Regions from separate parts of the Butyrivibrio sp. WCE2006 genome, predicted to be linked through region 3. Evidence: predicted binding sites of a transcription regulator. Region 3 holds the regulator's gene; each other region holds the start of a gene.
The links. The regulator Rex, encoded in region 3, represses fermentation and respiration genes when NADH is low (regulators of the CRP and FNR family bind a similar motif). The targets are predictions, from matches to a motif close to ATTGTTAANTANTTAACAAT.
Positions count from the first base shown of each region.

Region 1: T501_RS18285 (oxidoreductase) is a predicted target of Rex. The motif match lies at 2,274-2,293, and genes of this name have one in related genera.
Region 2: pckA (phosphoenolpyruvate carboxykinase (ATP)) is a predicted target of Rex. The motif match lies at 2,029-2,048, and genes of this name have one in related genera.

Region 1 is NZ_JNKH01000055.1:14,924-18,699, forward strand. Features, by position in the region: gene T501_RS18270 (sensor histidine kinase) at 1-176, shown strand, start outside; gene T501_RS18275 (MATE family efflux transporter) at 419-1,282, shown strand; gene T501_RS18280 (LysR family transcriptional regulator) at 1,316-2,197, shown strand; gene T501_RS18285 (oxidoreductase) at 2,324-3,776, shown strand, end outside.
Region 2 is NZ_JNKH01000043.1:1,144-4,919, forward strand. Features, by position in the region: gene pckA (phosphoenolpyruvate carboxykinase (ATP)) at 329-1,942, opposite strand; gene T501_RS17060 (helix-turn-helix domain-containing protein) at 2,260-3,776, shown strand, end outside.
Region 3 is NZ_JNKH01000012.1:58,943-62,718, forward strand. Features, by position in the region: gene T501_RS09830 (ABC-F family ATP-binding cassette domain-containing protein) at 1-608, shown strand, start outside; gene T501_RS09835 (hypothetical protein) at 699-1,034, opposite strand; gene T501_RS09840 (redox-sensing transcriptional repressor Rex) at 1,428-2,072, shown strand; gene T501_RS09845 (coiled-coil domain-containing protein) at 2,099-2,788, shown strand; gene T501_RS09850 (NAD(P)H-hydrate dehydratase) at 2,760-3,776, shown strand, end outside.

The sequences.
Region 1 (3,776 bases), on a different contig from region 3:
AACTTTCAACAGTTGATGTAAATAAACTCTTTGACAGGTTCTTTACAGTACAAAATGCAAGAAAGAATTCGACAGGTCTTGGACTGTCCATTGTAAAGATATTTGCTGAAAGAATGGATTGCTCTGTTGATGCATCCTATACAGATGGCAAGATAATTATTGAAATTGGATTTTAATAAGTTTCGGGGGACGGAGATTTTTATAACTGTATTTACTATTTTTCTTTTGTCATCACTGGTAACCATGATAGAGGAGGCATACAGGCTTGCCTTTTTTTAGATGATACGTTAACATATATCCATTGAATTTAATAACTGTTAATTCATCGGAGGGTGAGTTGTTCTTGAAACGACAAGCTGGATAAGATGACTGGTTGAAATGCCGGTTTCTTATCCGGCTTTTTTTGGAGGTAATGAACGTGACTAATCAGAAAAATTTTACAGAAGGAAAAATACTTGTACCGCTTCTTAAGTTTGCAGTGCCTGTACTATTGGCACTGTTTTTACAGTCACTTTATGGTGCTGTAGATCTTATGATTGTAGGTAAATTTGCTGATCCTGCCGACGTGTCAGGAGTATCGACCGGTTCTCAGATAATGATGACACTGACCAATCTTGTTAGCTCCTTATCTATGGGTATGACTGTGTTCCTGGGTCAGAAAATAGGTGAAAGAAAAGCTTCTGAGGGTGGAAAGATTGTAGCTAACGGAATAATGCTGTTTTTGTCTATAGGTCTTTTCCTTACGCTGTTCATATCACTGTTTGCGGGAAATCTCGCCAGCATAATGAATGCGCCGGAGGAGGCTTATGATCTTACAGTTTCATATATAAGGATATGCGGAGCAGGTAAGTATGACAGAGCTTTCAAAGGCCTAAGATATGCTATCGGAGTGTCATTTATATTTGCTGTATTTATGTTTTACAGCGCTTTTTATCACGGTGATATTTTGTCCGGGATATTTGCAAAAGATACAGAGGTCGTTGCAGCTTCCTGGGATTACCTTAAAGCCTATGCCATTGACTGCCTGTTTACATGCTTCCTTTTCTGCTTTATAGGATTTTTTAACGGAATGGAATATACTAGATTTGTCATGCTACAGGGAATTGTGGGAGCTTTTCTTGTGAGAATTCCGGTGTCATATATCATGAGTAAGCAGCAACCTGTATCGCTTTTTCATATAGGACTGGCAACACCATGCTCGACAATTACTCAGATTATTATGTGCTTTATCTGTCTGTTTGTCGTTAAAAGGAAGCTAAGTGGAATAAACACCGCCAAATAAAAAGGCAGCCAATTACAGTAGGAGTCTGAATTTATGGCTATATTGGACAGAAAAATAAAATATTTCATCTGCGTTGTGGAAAGCGGATCTTTTTCTGCTGCTGCTAAAGAGCTATACCTTTCACAGGCCAATCTTTCTAAGCAGATATCTTCTTTGGAGGCTGAGCTGGGCGTAAAACTTTTTGATAGAACAGGTTACAAGCCAAAGCTTACTGAGGCAGGCAGAATTCTTTATGACCGGGTTATTTCACTTCCTCAGATTGAAAGTGATATCTTATCAGATCTTATGAGCTATCGCCAAAGCGTGGTATCCGTGGGATTTACCGGAGTATCTGAAAACAGGGAGCTTGTGGAAGCAATAAAAATGTTCCAATATAAATATCCGGATATATCAATCAACCTTACACGGTATGATTTTTCCGGATCTGTAGATGCCCTTCTACAAAGTAAGATTGATATAAGCTTTGGACTTGAAGCCATATTTAATAAAAGCAGAGAACTCAATTATGACATCCTACATGGATATACCATATGTTTTCTCTGTAATAAAGAACATTCGTTAGCGAAACATCCTTATGTAACAGTAGAGGATATAAAAAAGGAACCTATTGTTATTCTCTCAAAAAAATACAATGAGGATTACTATAATGACTTCATGGAAGCCTGTAAGAAGGACGGATATAAACCTAACGTTAAAAAGAAGGTCGATTCTCTTGACGAACTTATCATGTCTGTAGTTCTTGGTGACGGAGCAGCCCTCTATGGTGATGATATACAGGAAAAGAGTATAAAGGCAGTTCCTATACTGGATACAGCCCACTCGCCTAACTATGTTGCTGCATATAAAAAAGAATCCATATCAGCTGCAGCCGGTGCCTTCCTAAGTTTTATAAAAGACTATTTCGAGACTCTATAACTATAAGTTATGGAGTCTCTTTGCTTTTTGGCGAGTATTTTCCTAAGAAATGTCTCTGTATAATGGTATCAGTTAAGTTGATAAATATTTATCACATGGCAAAAAAAGTTATATATGGAGGTTTCTATGAACAATTCAGCTATCTTTTCACCCTTTCAGATTGGCAAAATGACTGTCAAAAACCGTATAGAGTGTGCGCCTTACGGCAATGCACTTTTTAGAATGGATGGTGCTGCAGACAATAAACAGATGATGCATTTCAGGAATCTGGTTGCAGGCGGCGTAGGCATGGTCACTATCGGATCTGCCAACTGTAACCTGGAATATGGCCCGGCTCCTGTGCCATATATGCATAACCCTTTTCTGCTTAGCAGTTATAAAAATATGGTAGAGCTTGCTCATCAGTATGATGTAAAAATAGGCTGGGAACTGATAGGAGCAAAGGAGATGTTTATCCCTGCAGAGGTTCTGGTAAACACCTATACTATAGAAGATATTCACAATTATCAGAAAGGAATAATCGAGGGTGCAGTAAACGCACTAAGTATAGGTTCTGATTACATAATGATCCATGGCGGACATGGTGTGGTTGCAGCTGCGTTTTACAGGGAATCAACCAATAAGAGAACCGATGAATACGGCGGAAGCTTTGAGAACAGAACCAGAATTATCAGAGAAATACTTAAGGGCATCAGGGAAAAAGTCGGTGACAGGCTTGCCATCGAATACCGAATCTCCGGTGAGGAAATGCAGGAAGGCGGACTATCCGTTGATGATCAGATCAAATTTGCAAAGAGCATTGAAGAATATGTTGATATATTCAATATATCCAGAGGAGTGCTTGAAAACACAGAAGATCTTCCCTTTGTATTTCCAACAGTCTATGACAAAAGAAAAATAAATGTAGACAATGCTGCTAAATTCAAGGCTGAGCTCTCTACTCCAATAAGTGTGGTTGGTGGTAATAACATGTTTGTGGCAAATGAGATAATCGAATCCGGTTCTGCAGACATGGTGGCTCTTGTGAGACCTTTAATAGCAGATCCTGCCTGTGTAGATAAATTCAGATGTGGGAAAGAAGATGAAATAAGACCCTGCATCAGATGTAACAATTGTATAAACCAGACACATGGGAAACTCCATGATCTTAGGTGCACTGTAAATCCCCTCATTGGAAGAGAGGAATACTTTGGCAGAATAGATAAAAAGGTTGATACTAAAAAAGTGCTGATCGTTGGTGGAGGCCCTGCAGGAATGGAAGCTGCAAGGACTGCTTCCATGAGAGGACATTCAGTTATACTCTGTGAAAAAAGTGATGTACTTGGAGGAAACTTTATAAGAGCTGCAAAGGCTGATTTCAAGGAAGATTTAAAGAAATATCTGGAATGGTCTATAAGAACCATCTCTTCTGATAAGAACATTGATATTAGGATGAATACAGAAGTTACTGAGGAGCTCATAAGAAAAGAAAATCCAGATGTACTAATAATCGCTGTTGGAAGTAATCCGATAATCCCTGATTTCACAGCTACCGGAACAGAAAAGGTACAGTGGGTAGGAGATGCGACCAACGATTCAA
Region 2 (3,776 bases), on a different contig from region 3:
ATGTCATTAAAACCATGCTAGGTCTAGTATAAGACCTGAAAATACGTTGACAAATATTCTGCCTAAAACAAAAAATAATATGAGGAGGGGATCAGGTCAAGATTTATGTCTAAACAAAAATCGATTTGACAAGATAACCAAGACAAGGCTTTTACTCAAAAAACAATATGATGGAGGTAACAAAGTCAAAATCTCTGCTGAAACCAAAATCAATTAGACACGGTAATTAAGACAAGATTTCTGTTCAAAAAAATCCACTTGACGAGGTAACCAGGTCAAGTGGATTTTGCAACTTATGAATTCTTACTTATGTTATAAGTAAATAATATTAAAGCTTAGGGCCAGCAGCTACAAGAGCCTTACCAGCATCGTTGCCTTCATATTTCTTGAAGTTCTTTGTGAATCTCTCTGCAAGATCCTTAGCCTTAGCTTCCCATTCAGAAGCATCTGCATAAGTATCACGAGGATCAAGGATTGCAGGATCAACACCCGGAAGAGATGTAGGTACTTCGAAATCGAAGATCGGGATCTTCTTTGTCTCAGCCTTGTTTACATCGCCATTAAGGATTGCATCGATGATTCCACGAGTATCCTTGATGGAAATTCTCTTACCTGTGCCGTTCCAACCTGTGTTAACAAGGTATGCCTTAGCACCAGACTTCTGCATCTTCTTAACAAGTTCTTCACCGTACTTTGTAGGATGAAGCTCAAGGAATGCCTGGCCGAAGCAAGCTGAGAATGTAGGTGTGGGCTCTGTGATACCACGCTCTGTACCAGCAAGCTTAGCTGTGAATCCTGAAAGGAAGTAGTACTGTGTCTGCTCAGGTGTAAGAATTGATACAGGAGGAAGTACACCGAATGCATCAGCTGAAAGGAAGATAACATTCTTAGCGTCAGGACCTGCAGAAATCTTATTAACCTTCTGAACAATATTATCAATGTGGTTGATAGGATAAGAAACACGAGTATTCTCTGTAACGCTCTTATCATCAAAATCAATCTTACCATCATCAGCTACAGTAACGTTCTCAAGAAGAGCATCTCTCTTGATTGCGTTGTAGATGTCAGGCTCAGCATCCTTGTCGAGGCCGATAACCTTTGCATAGCAACCACCTTCAAAGTTGAATACACCGTTGTCATCCCAACCGTGCTCGTCATCACCGATAAGAAGTCTCTTAGGATCTGTTGAAAGAGTTGTCTTACCTGTTCCGGAAAGACCAAAGAAGATAGCAGTGTTCTTACCTTCCATATCTGTATTAGCTGAGCAGTGCATGGAAGCCATGCCCTTAAGAGGAAGGTAATAGTTCATCATAGAGAACATACCCTTCTTCATCTCTCCGCCGTACCATGTGTTAATAATAACCTGCTCACGGCTTGTGATATTGAAAGCTACGCAAGTCTCAGAATTAAGACCAAGCTCCTTATAGTTCTCAACCTTTGCCTTTGAAGCATTATATACTACAAAATCAGGCTTGAAATCAGCGAGTTCTTCATCTGTAGGCTGGATGAACATGTTCTTAATGAAATGTGCCTGCCAAGCTACTTCAACGATGAAACGAACTGCCATGCGAGAATCTTTGTTTGCACCGCAGAATGCGTCAACAACGAAAAGTCTCTTATCGCAAAGCTCTTTCTTAGCGATTTCCTTAACTGTATTCCAAGTCTCTTCAGTCATAGGGTGGTTATCATTCTTATATTCTTCAGATGTCCACCAAACTGTATCCTTAGAGTTAGCATCCATAACGATGTATTTATCTTTAGGAGAACGTCCTGTATAGATACCAGTCATTACGTTAACGGCGCCAAGCTCAGTCTCCTGACCCTTTTCATAACCTGTAAGATCTGACTTCATTTCTTCTTCGTATAAAAGCTCATAAGAAGGGTTGTGAACAATCTCAGTTGTTCCGGTAATACCGTACTGTGTTAAATTGATTTCTGCCATTTCTTTAACTCCTTTTCTTTTTCTATTGTGATAGCTGATGTTAAGTAATAATCAGCTAAACGCCCATACACTACATTATACAATATTCTGTTAGAAAAATAACAAAAATAATAGAAATTTAACAAATACTTTAAAATATGGATAAAGTGATAGAAAACTTAAAAAAACTTAAAACAGAGCAATTTATGAAGATACATTGGAAATTGAAATGGGTTATAATATTAGGATAGCAGAGAGTTTGTGAAAATTTTTCTCTTTTAATCTAAATCTTTAGGAATCTGCTCGCTATATGAACTATTTCTTCCGGGAGTTAATAAATGCTTGAACGAATTTCGAAATATCTGAAGCATCGACCTCTTCTAAGGAGGTGGCTATTATTTGGGCTGATAATCATTCTTCTTACAGGTATTGGAATGATTTCTTCAGCTTTTTTTCTGGTACATGAATTATATACAAAAGAGAAAGATCTTCAGGAAAAACTGGTAAGAGAAAAGGCATCAGGAGTGGAAAGTGTTTGTGAGGAGGTTGTACTTGGCGCTCAAACTTTTATATCAAATAGTATGATCAAGGTGACTGCTAAAAGGCATGATGAGACAGTAGAAGACAGGATGAGAATATCTGAACTGTCAAAACTTATGGATGAGTATAGCGCAATTCACAAAACATTTGGAAAGATGTTCCTGTTTTTCCCGGGAGGCCGTCCTTCTGCGTTAACCATGGGGGAATTCATTTATCTTGATAAGGGGATTCATGTAATTTCTGGTCTGGATATTGATGCTGATATTAATAAAAAATTATTTGAAGATGATCTTTACAGCAAATTTAAAATTGTTGGAGTAAAAGATGACAAGCAACTTTATTACTCAATGTCTACACAGTATGCAGATTCATTTGATAATCAGGAAGCAGTACTATTAATTAAACTAGATAAAAATGAAATACGCGGTATCTTGAATGACGTACAAAAGGTGTATCTTGTTGCTGATGATGGAGATTATATTTCCTTTGGTGATGAGGAATATAGCGATGAGTTTATCTCAAAATGTTTTTCATCAGATGGGCAGAGCATAATAGATAAAAAACTCGTGTATTCCTATGAAATAGGAAAGTATGGACTTAAATTCGTTGCTGTTAATGATATAGAGACTGCAAGAGCTTCAATTCAACCTTTCATAATAGGTGTTATTGTATACGGATTCGGACTGCTATTACTTATCGGAATTGCACTGACTCATATGATGAGGGCTCAGTACAGGCCGATTGAATCCCTGATAGAGTTTATGGAAGATCATGATATGGGTGAGAATTCAGGGCAGAACGATGAATTTCAACGAATAGAGAGTTGGATAAGTAATGCAATTAATAGTCTTGAGGTGTCGGAAAATGAATTCAGGAAATTCAAGAGTGATAATGAAACAAGGCTTATCAAGTTACTTAATTATGGAGTTGATACAATTGAAGGTAATAATGAAGAAAACAGATATCTGGTCATAAGTTATGATATAGATAATCCTACTGATAAGCCGATGGAGCAAAAGGAAAGAGATCAGATATGGTTCATAATACACAATGTATCAGAGGAACTTATAGGAAAAGAGCATCTCTTGATTACGGGCGGTTTGGCTCATTGGTTCTATAATATAGTAATGCTTACCGGGGAAAATGATATATCATTTTCTGAACTGACCGAAAAGCTTAATACAGTATGCAGCTTTATTAGAGAGAAATTTGATATAGCTCTTGTTGCAAATGTTTCTGATATTCATCATGGAATTAATTCTATTCCCGCAGCAAACAGAGAATCCATGATTGTAAGAGAGTATAGAATTTATGT
Region 3 (3,776 bases):
ATTTCCTTATCCTGGATGAGCCTACAAACCACCTTGATATCACAAGTAAAGAGATACTTGAGGATGCCATCAGCGGTTATGAGGGAACTGTACTTTATGTAAGTCATGACCGTTATTTTATAAATAAAACTGCCACCAGAATTCTTGATCTTACTCACGGCAAAATGATCAATTATATAGGTAATTACGATTATTATTTGGCTCACTGTGATGAGCAGACAGAGAGAGTTCTTTCAGAAAACCGTGATACTGTTGTGGCAAAGAAAGGCATTGGAATGGATTCCTCGGCAGCTGCAGCAGGCACATCCTTTGGAAAACTCGCCGGAAGTTCCGCCTCCCAGAGCCAGGCAGATAACAGCAAGGGAGCGGCTGACTGGAAGGCACAAAAGGAAGAAGCTGCAAAGAAACGTAAGCTTGAAGCTGCCTTAAAAAAATGCGAAGAAGAAATAGCAAAGCTTGAAGAGAGAAACGAAAAGATAAATGAAGAGCTTTTGGATACGGCTGTAGCAACAGACCTTGCAAAAGTCCGTAAGCTTTCTGATGAGCTTTCAGCCCATGAGGAAAGGCTCAATACGCTTTATGATGAGTGGGCCAAGCTCAGCGAATAAAAATAATTGAAAATACCCCGTGCAGTGTGCACGGGGTATTACTCTTCTGATGTATTACTTATATAAGCTAAATTATTAAATTAGTAATTTTCAAGCAAAAGCATCAAATGAGCTACCGGCTTGAGCATAGGCATAACCTGCCATGTCACGTCCATAGCCAACAGTAGTGTTGCCAAATTTTGAAGCTATCTGGTTAAATTGTTTATTAACCTTCATTGCTTCTTCTTTTCCGTCGGAGCTTGCAATTTCACCAACCTTTACTTCCTGGGCATTTGGATAGACCACAGGAGGCACGGTGGCGATATCGCCCACAGCCTTATGTTTGTCGTAGACATCTGAAACAGGTGCCTTATTTGAGATGGCCATATTCATAGGCTGTGCCTGGTATACATTGTATCCGCCTAATCCGCCAATTGACATTCCCATTCCTATTACCTCTGTTAATTTGCTTTACACAAGGAACTTTAAAAAACGCCATAAGAAGCTAGGTTCATTATAGCGTTTAATTCGAAAGAATCTATAAAATCCTTATTAAAGAAAAGCGAAATGTGGCGTTTTATGAAAGTTAGTTTTACCAGTATACATCTGAGATGAAAGTTATTTTCAATCATCTAAAATAAAAATTAAATCTTATTGCGTATGCAATTTCTTACATTGACTAAATTTTAACAGATAGTATAATTATAATATCCGAATTTTCAGAGCTATATATATATATGATGCAATGGTTAAGATACTTATCATGCAAGAATTAATCTGATTTTCCATGCAATCATTATGAAATTACAAACAATTCGGAGAACAGAATATGGAGGAATCATGGCGAGAAAAGAAATTTCTCAGGCTGTTATAAGCAGACTCCCAAGGTATTTCAGATATCTTGGAGAACTTAAGGATCAGGGAATTACACGTATTTCATCCCAGGAATTAAGCGATATCATGAAGGTGACAGCTTCGCAGATCAGACAGGATTTTAATAACTTTGGGGGCTTTGGCCAGCAGGGTTATGGATATAATGTGGAATATCTCTATGTGGAGATTGGTAAGATTTTAGGACTTGGAAGAGAACATACGTTGATTATCATTGGTGCCGGACATTTAGGTCAGGCACTTTCAGGCTACAACAATTTTTTCAACAGAGGATTTATTTTTAAAGGTGCGTTTGATCTTAATCCCGAGCTTCATGGGAAGAAGATACGTGACATCGAGATCCGCCCTGTTGAGGAGATTGAGGACTTTGTAAGAACGAACAAGATTGAGATTGCAGTGCTGACTATTCCTAAGGATCAGGCTGTGCCGATGGCTGACAAGCTTGTTAAGTGCGGAATAAAAGCTATATGGAATTTTGCTCATGTTGACTTAGAGCTTCCGCCTTATGTTCAGGTGGAAAATGTTCATTTGTCGGATTCACTTATGAAGTTGTCCTATAGTATAGACAGATATGAGAATTCCCACAAACGGTAAGTGTTGTTAAAACGTGAGGACATGCTATGTCAAAAGACGACAAAAACTATTCTGATGCCCTCGTTGGGAAGGATGTTCCTATTCTTTTCGAGGATGAAAAATGGCAACAGCTTTTTGCATTAAGCCCGAAAACCGCTAAGATAAAGGGTATTGAAGCTGAGCTTATTAAGCTTGTGGCTAAACAGGAAAAGACCAGAGAAAAAATTAAGGATGTAAAGCGCCTTAAGAAAAAACTTTTAGGTGAAATTGTCGTTTTGAGGGATGATGCCGATAAAAATCCCAAACAGCTAAAAAAGATTGAGGCTGAGATTGATGACCATAAGCGTCTTATCAATGAATGTAATGAAAAAATTGAGGAGTGCGAGGATGAGATGCTTGGGCTTCCCAGGGAAATCTATCAGAAAAACTATGACCTTATGGTAGAGACCATGGATCTTTTTTATAAGAGGATCCATGACAACACAATCGAGATTACTGCCATCGATGATTGGATCTCTCAAGTCAGGGTTCAACTTAAAAAGAATGTTATTAGAATGCAGGAAAAGGAAATCGAGAATTTCAGTGTTTATTCGTACATGCACAATATCTTCGGACCGGAGGTTATAGACCTCTTTGATCTGAAATATGATCCTGAGAGACGGCATCCTATGCTTAAGCCGGGAATGAAGGAACGTGATGGGATAATATATGACGATGATAAATTTACCGATAATTGATCGAAATTCAAAATATGTTGTAAGTGCCGCCGAAATGAAAAGATGTGACAATGCTACGATTGAACACTTTGGTATTCCGCAGGATGTTCTGATGGAGAGGGCGGCACTTTCTATATGCAAATATGTAAAACGCGCACTCCCACAAGGCGGAAGAGTGTTGATTTTTGCAGGCAGTGGGAATAACGGTGGGGACGGCATTGCTGCTGCCAGGATTTTGCAGCAGGATAACATTCCGGTAAAGATCATTCTGGTAAATCATAAGCTCAATGAGAAAAGTTCCAAAAGGACAAAAGCCTGCGAACAGCAACTAAAAATAGCCCTGACCTATGGTGTGGATGTCTCCGATTTTGATATAGCAGGGATTAATTCTGAGATCAAGAATAGTGCTGTTATAGTTGACGCCATGCTCGGAATCGGATGTTCAAGGGATTTAGAAGGAGATTACAGATCTGCTGTATGTGAGATTAATTATGCCAGGGAGGATTTTGATGAAAAAGCCCCTCACGTGATATCGGCGGATATTCCCACCGGAATAAATTCTGATACAGGGCATGTCCAGGGAGAAGCAATCCAGGCTGATGAGACTGTGACATTCAGTTTTCTGAAACTGGGTATGGCTTTTTATCCCGGTGCAGCTCATGCCGGGGAAATCCATATCGTCAACGTCGGAATCACGGAGGATGGCTTTCTTAATGACTTCCCACGATTTAAATATGTTGATATTCCCGATATCTCGCAGATAGCAAAGCTTATTCTTCCTAAGAGGAATCCTGCAGGGAACAAAGGCTCCTTTGGAAAAGTTCTGGTAGCAGCCGGAAGTAAGAGGATTAGCGGAGCCTGCATAATGGCTGCAGAGAGCTGTTTGCGCAGCGGTGCCGGAATGGTACGTGTGTTTACGGAAGAAACTAATTTATCAGCCGTACAGACGCTTCTTCCTGAAGCTATGACTGATATTTATTCCGAAAAGGATTTTGAGAGTGAGAATGAA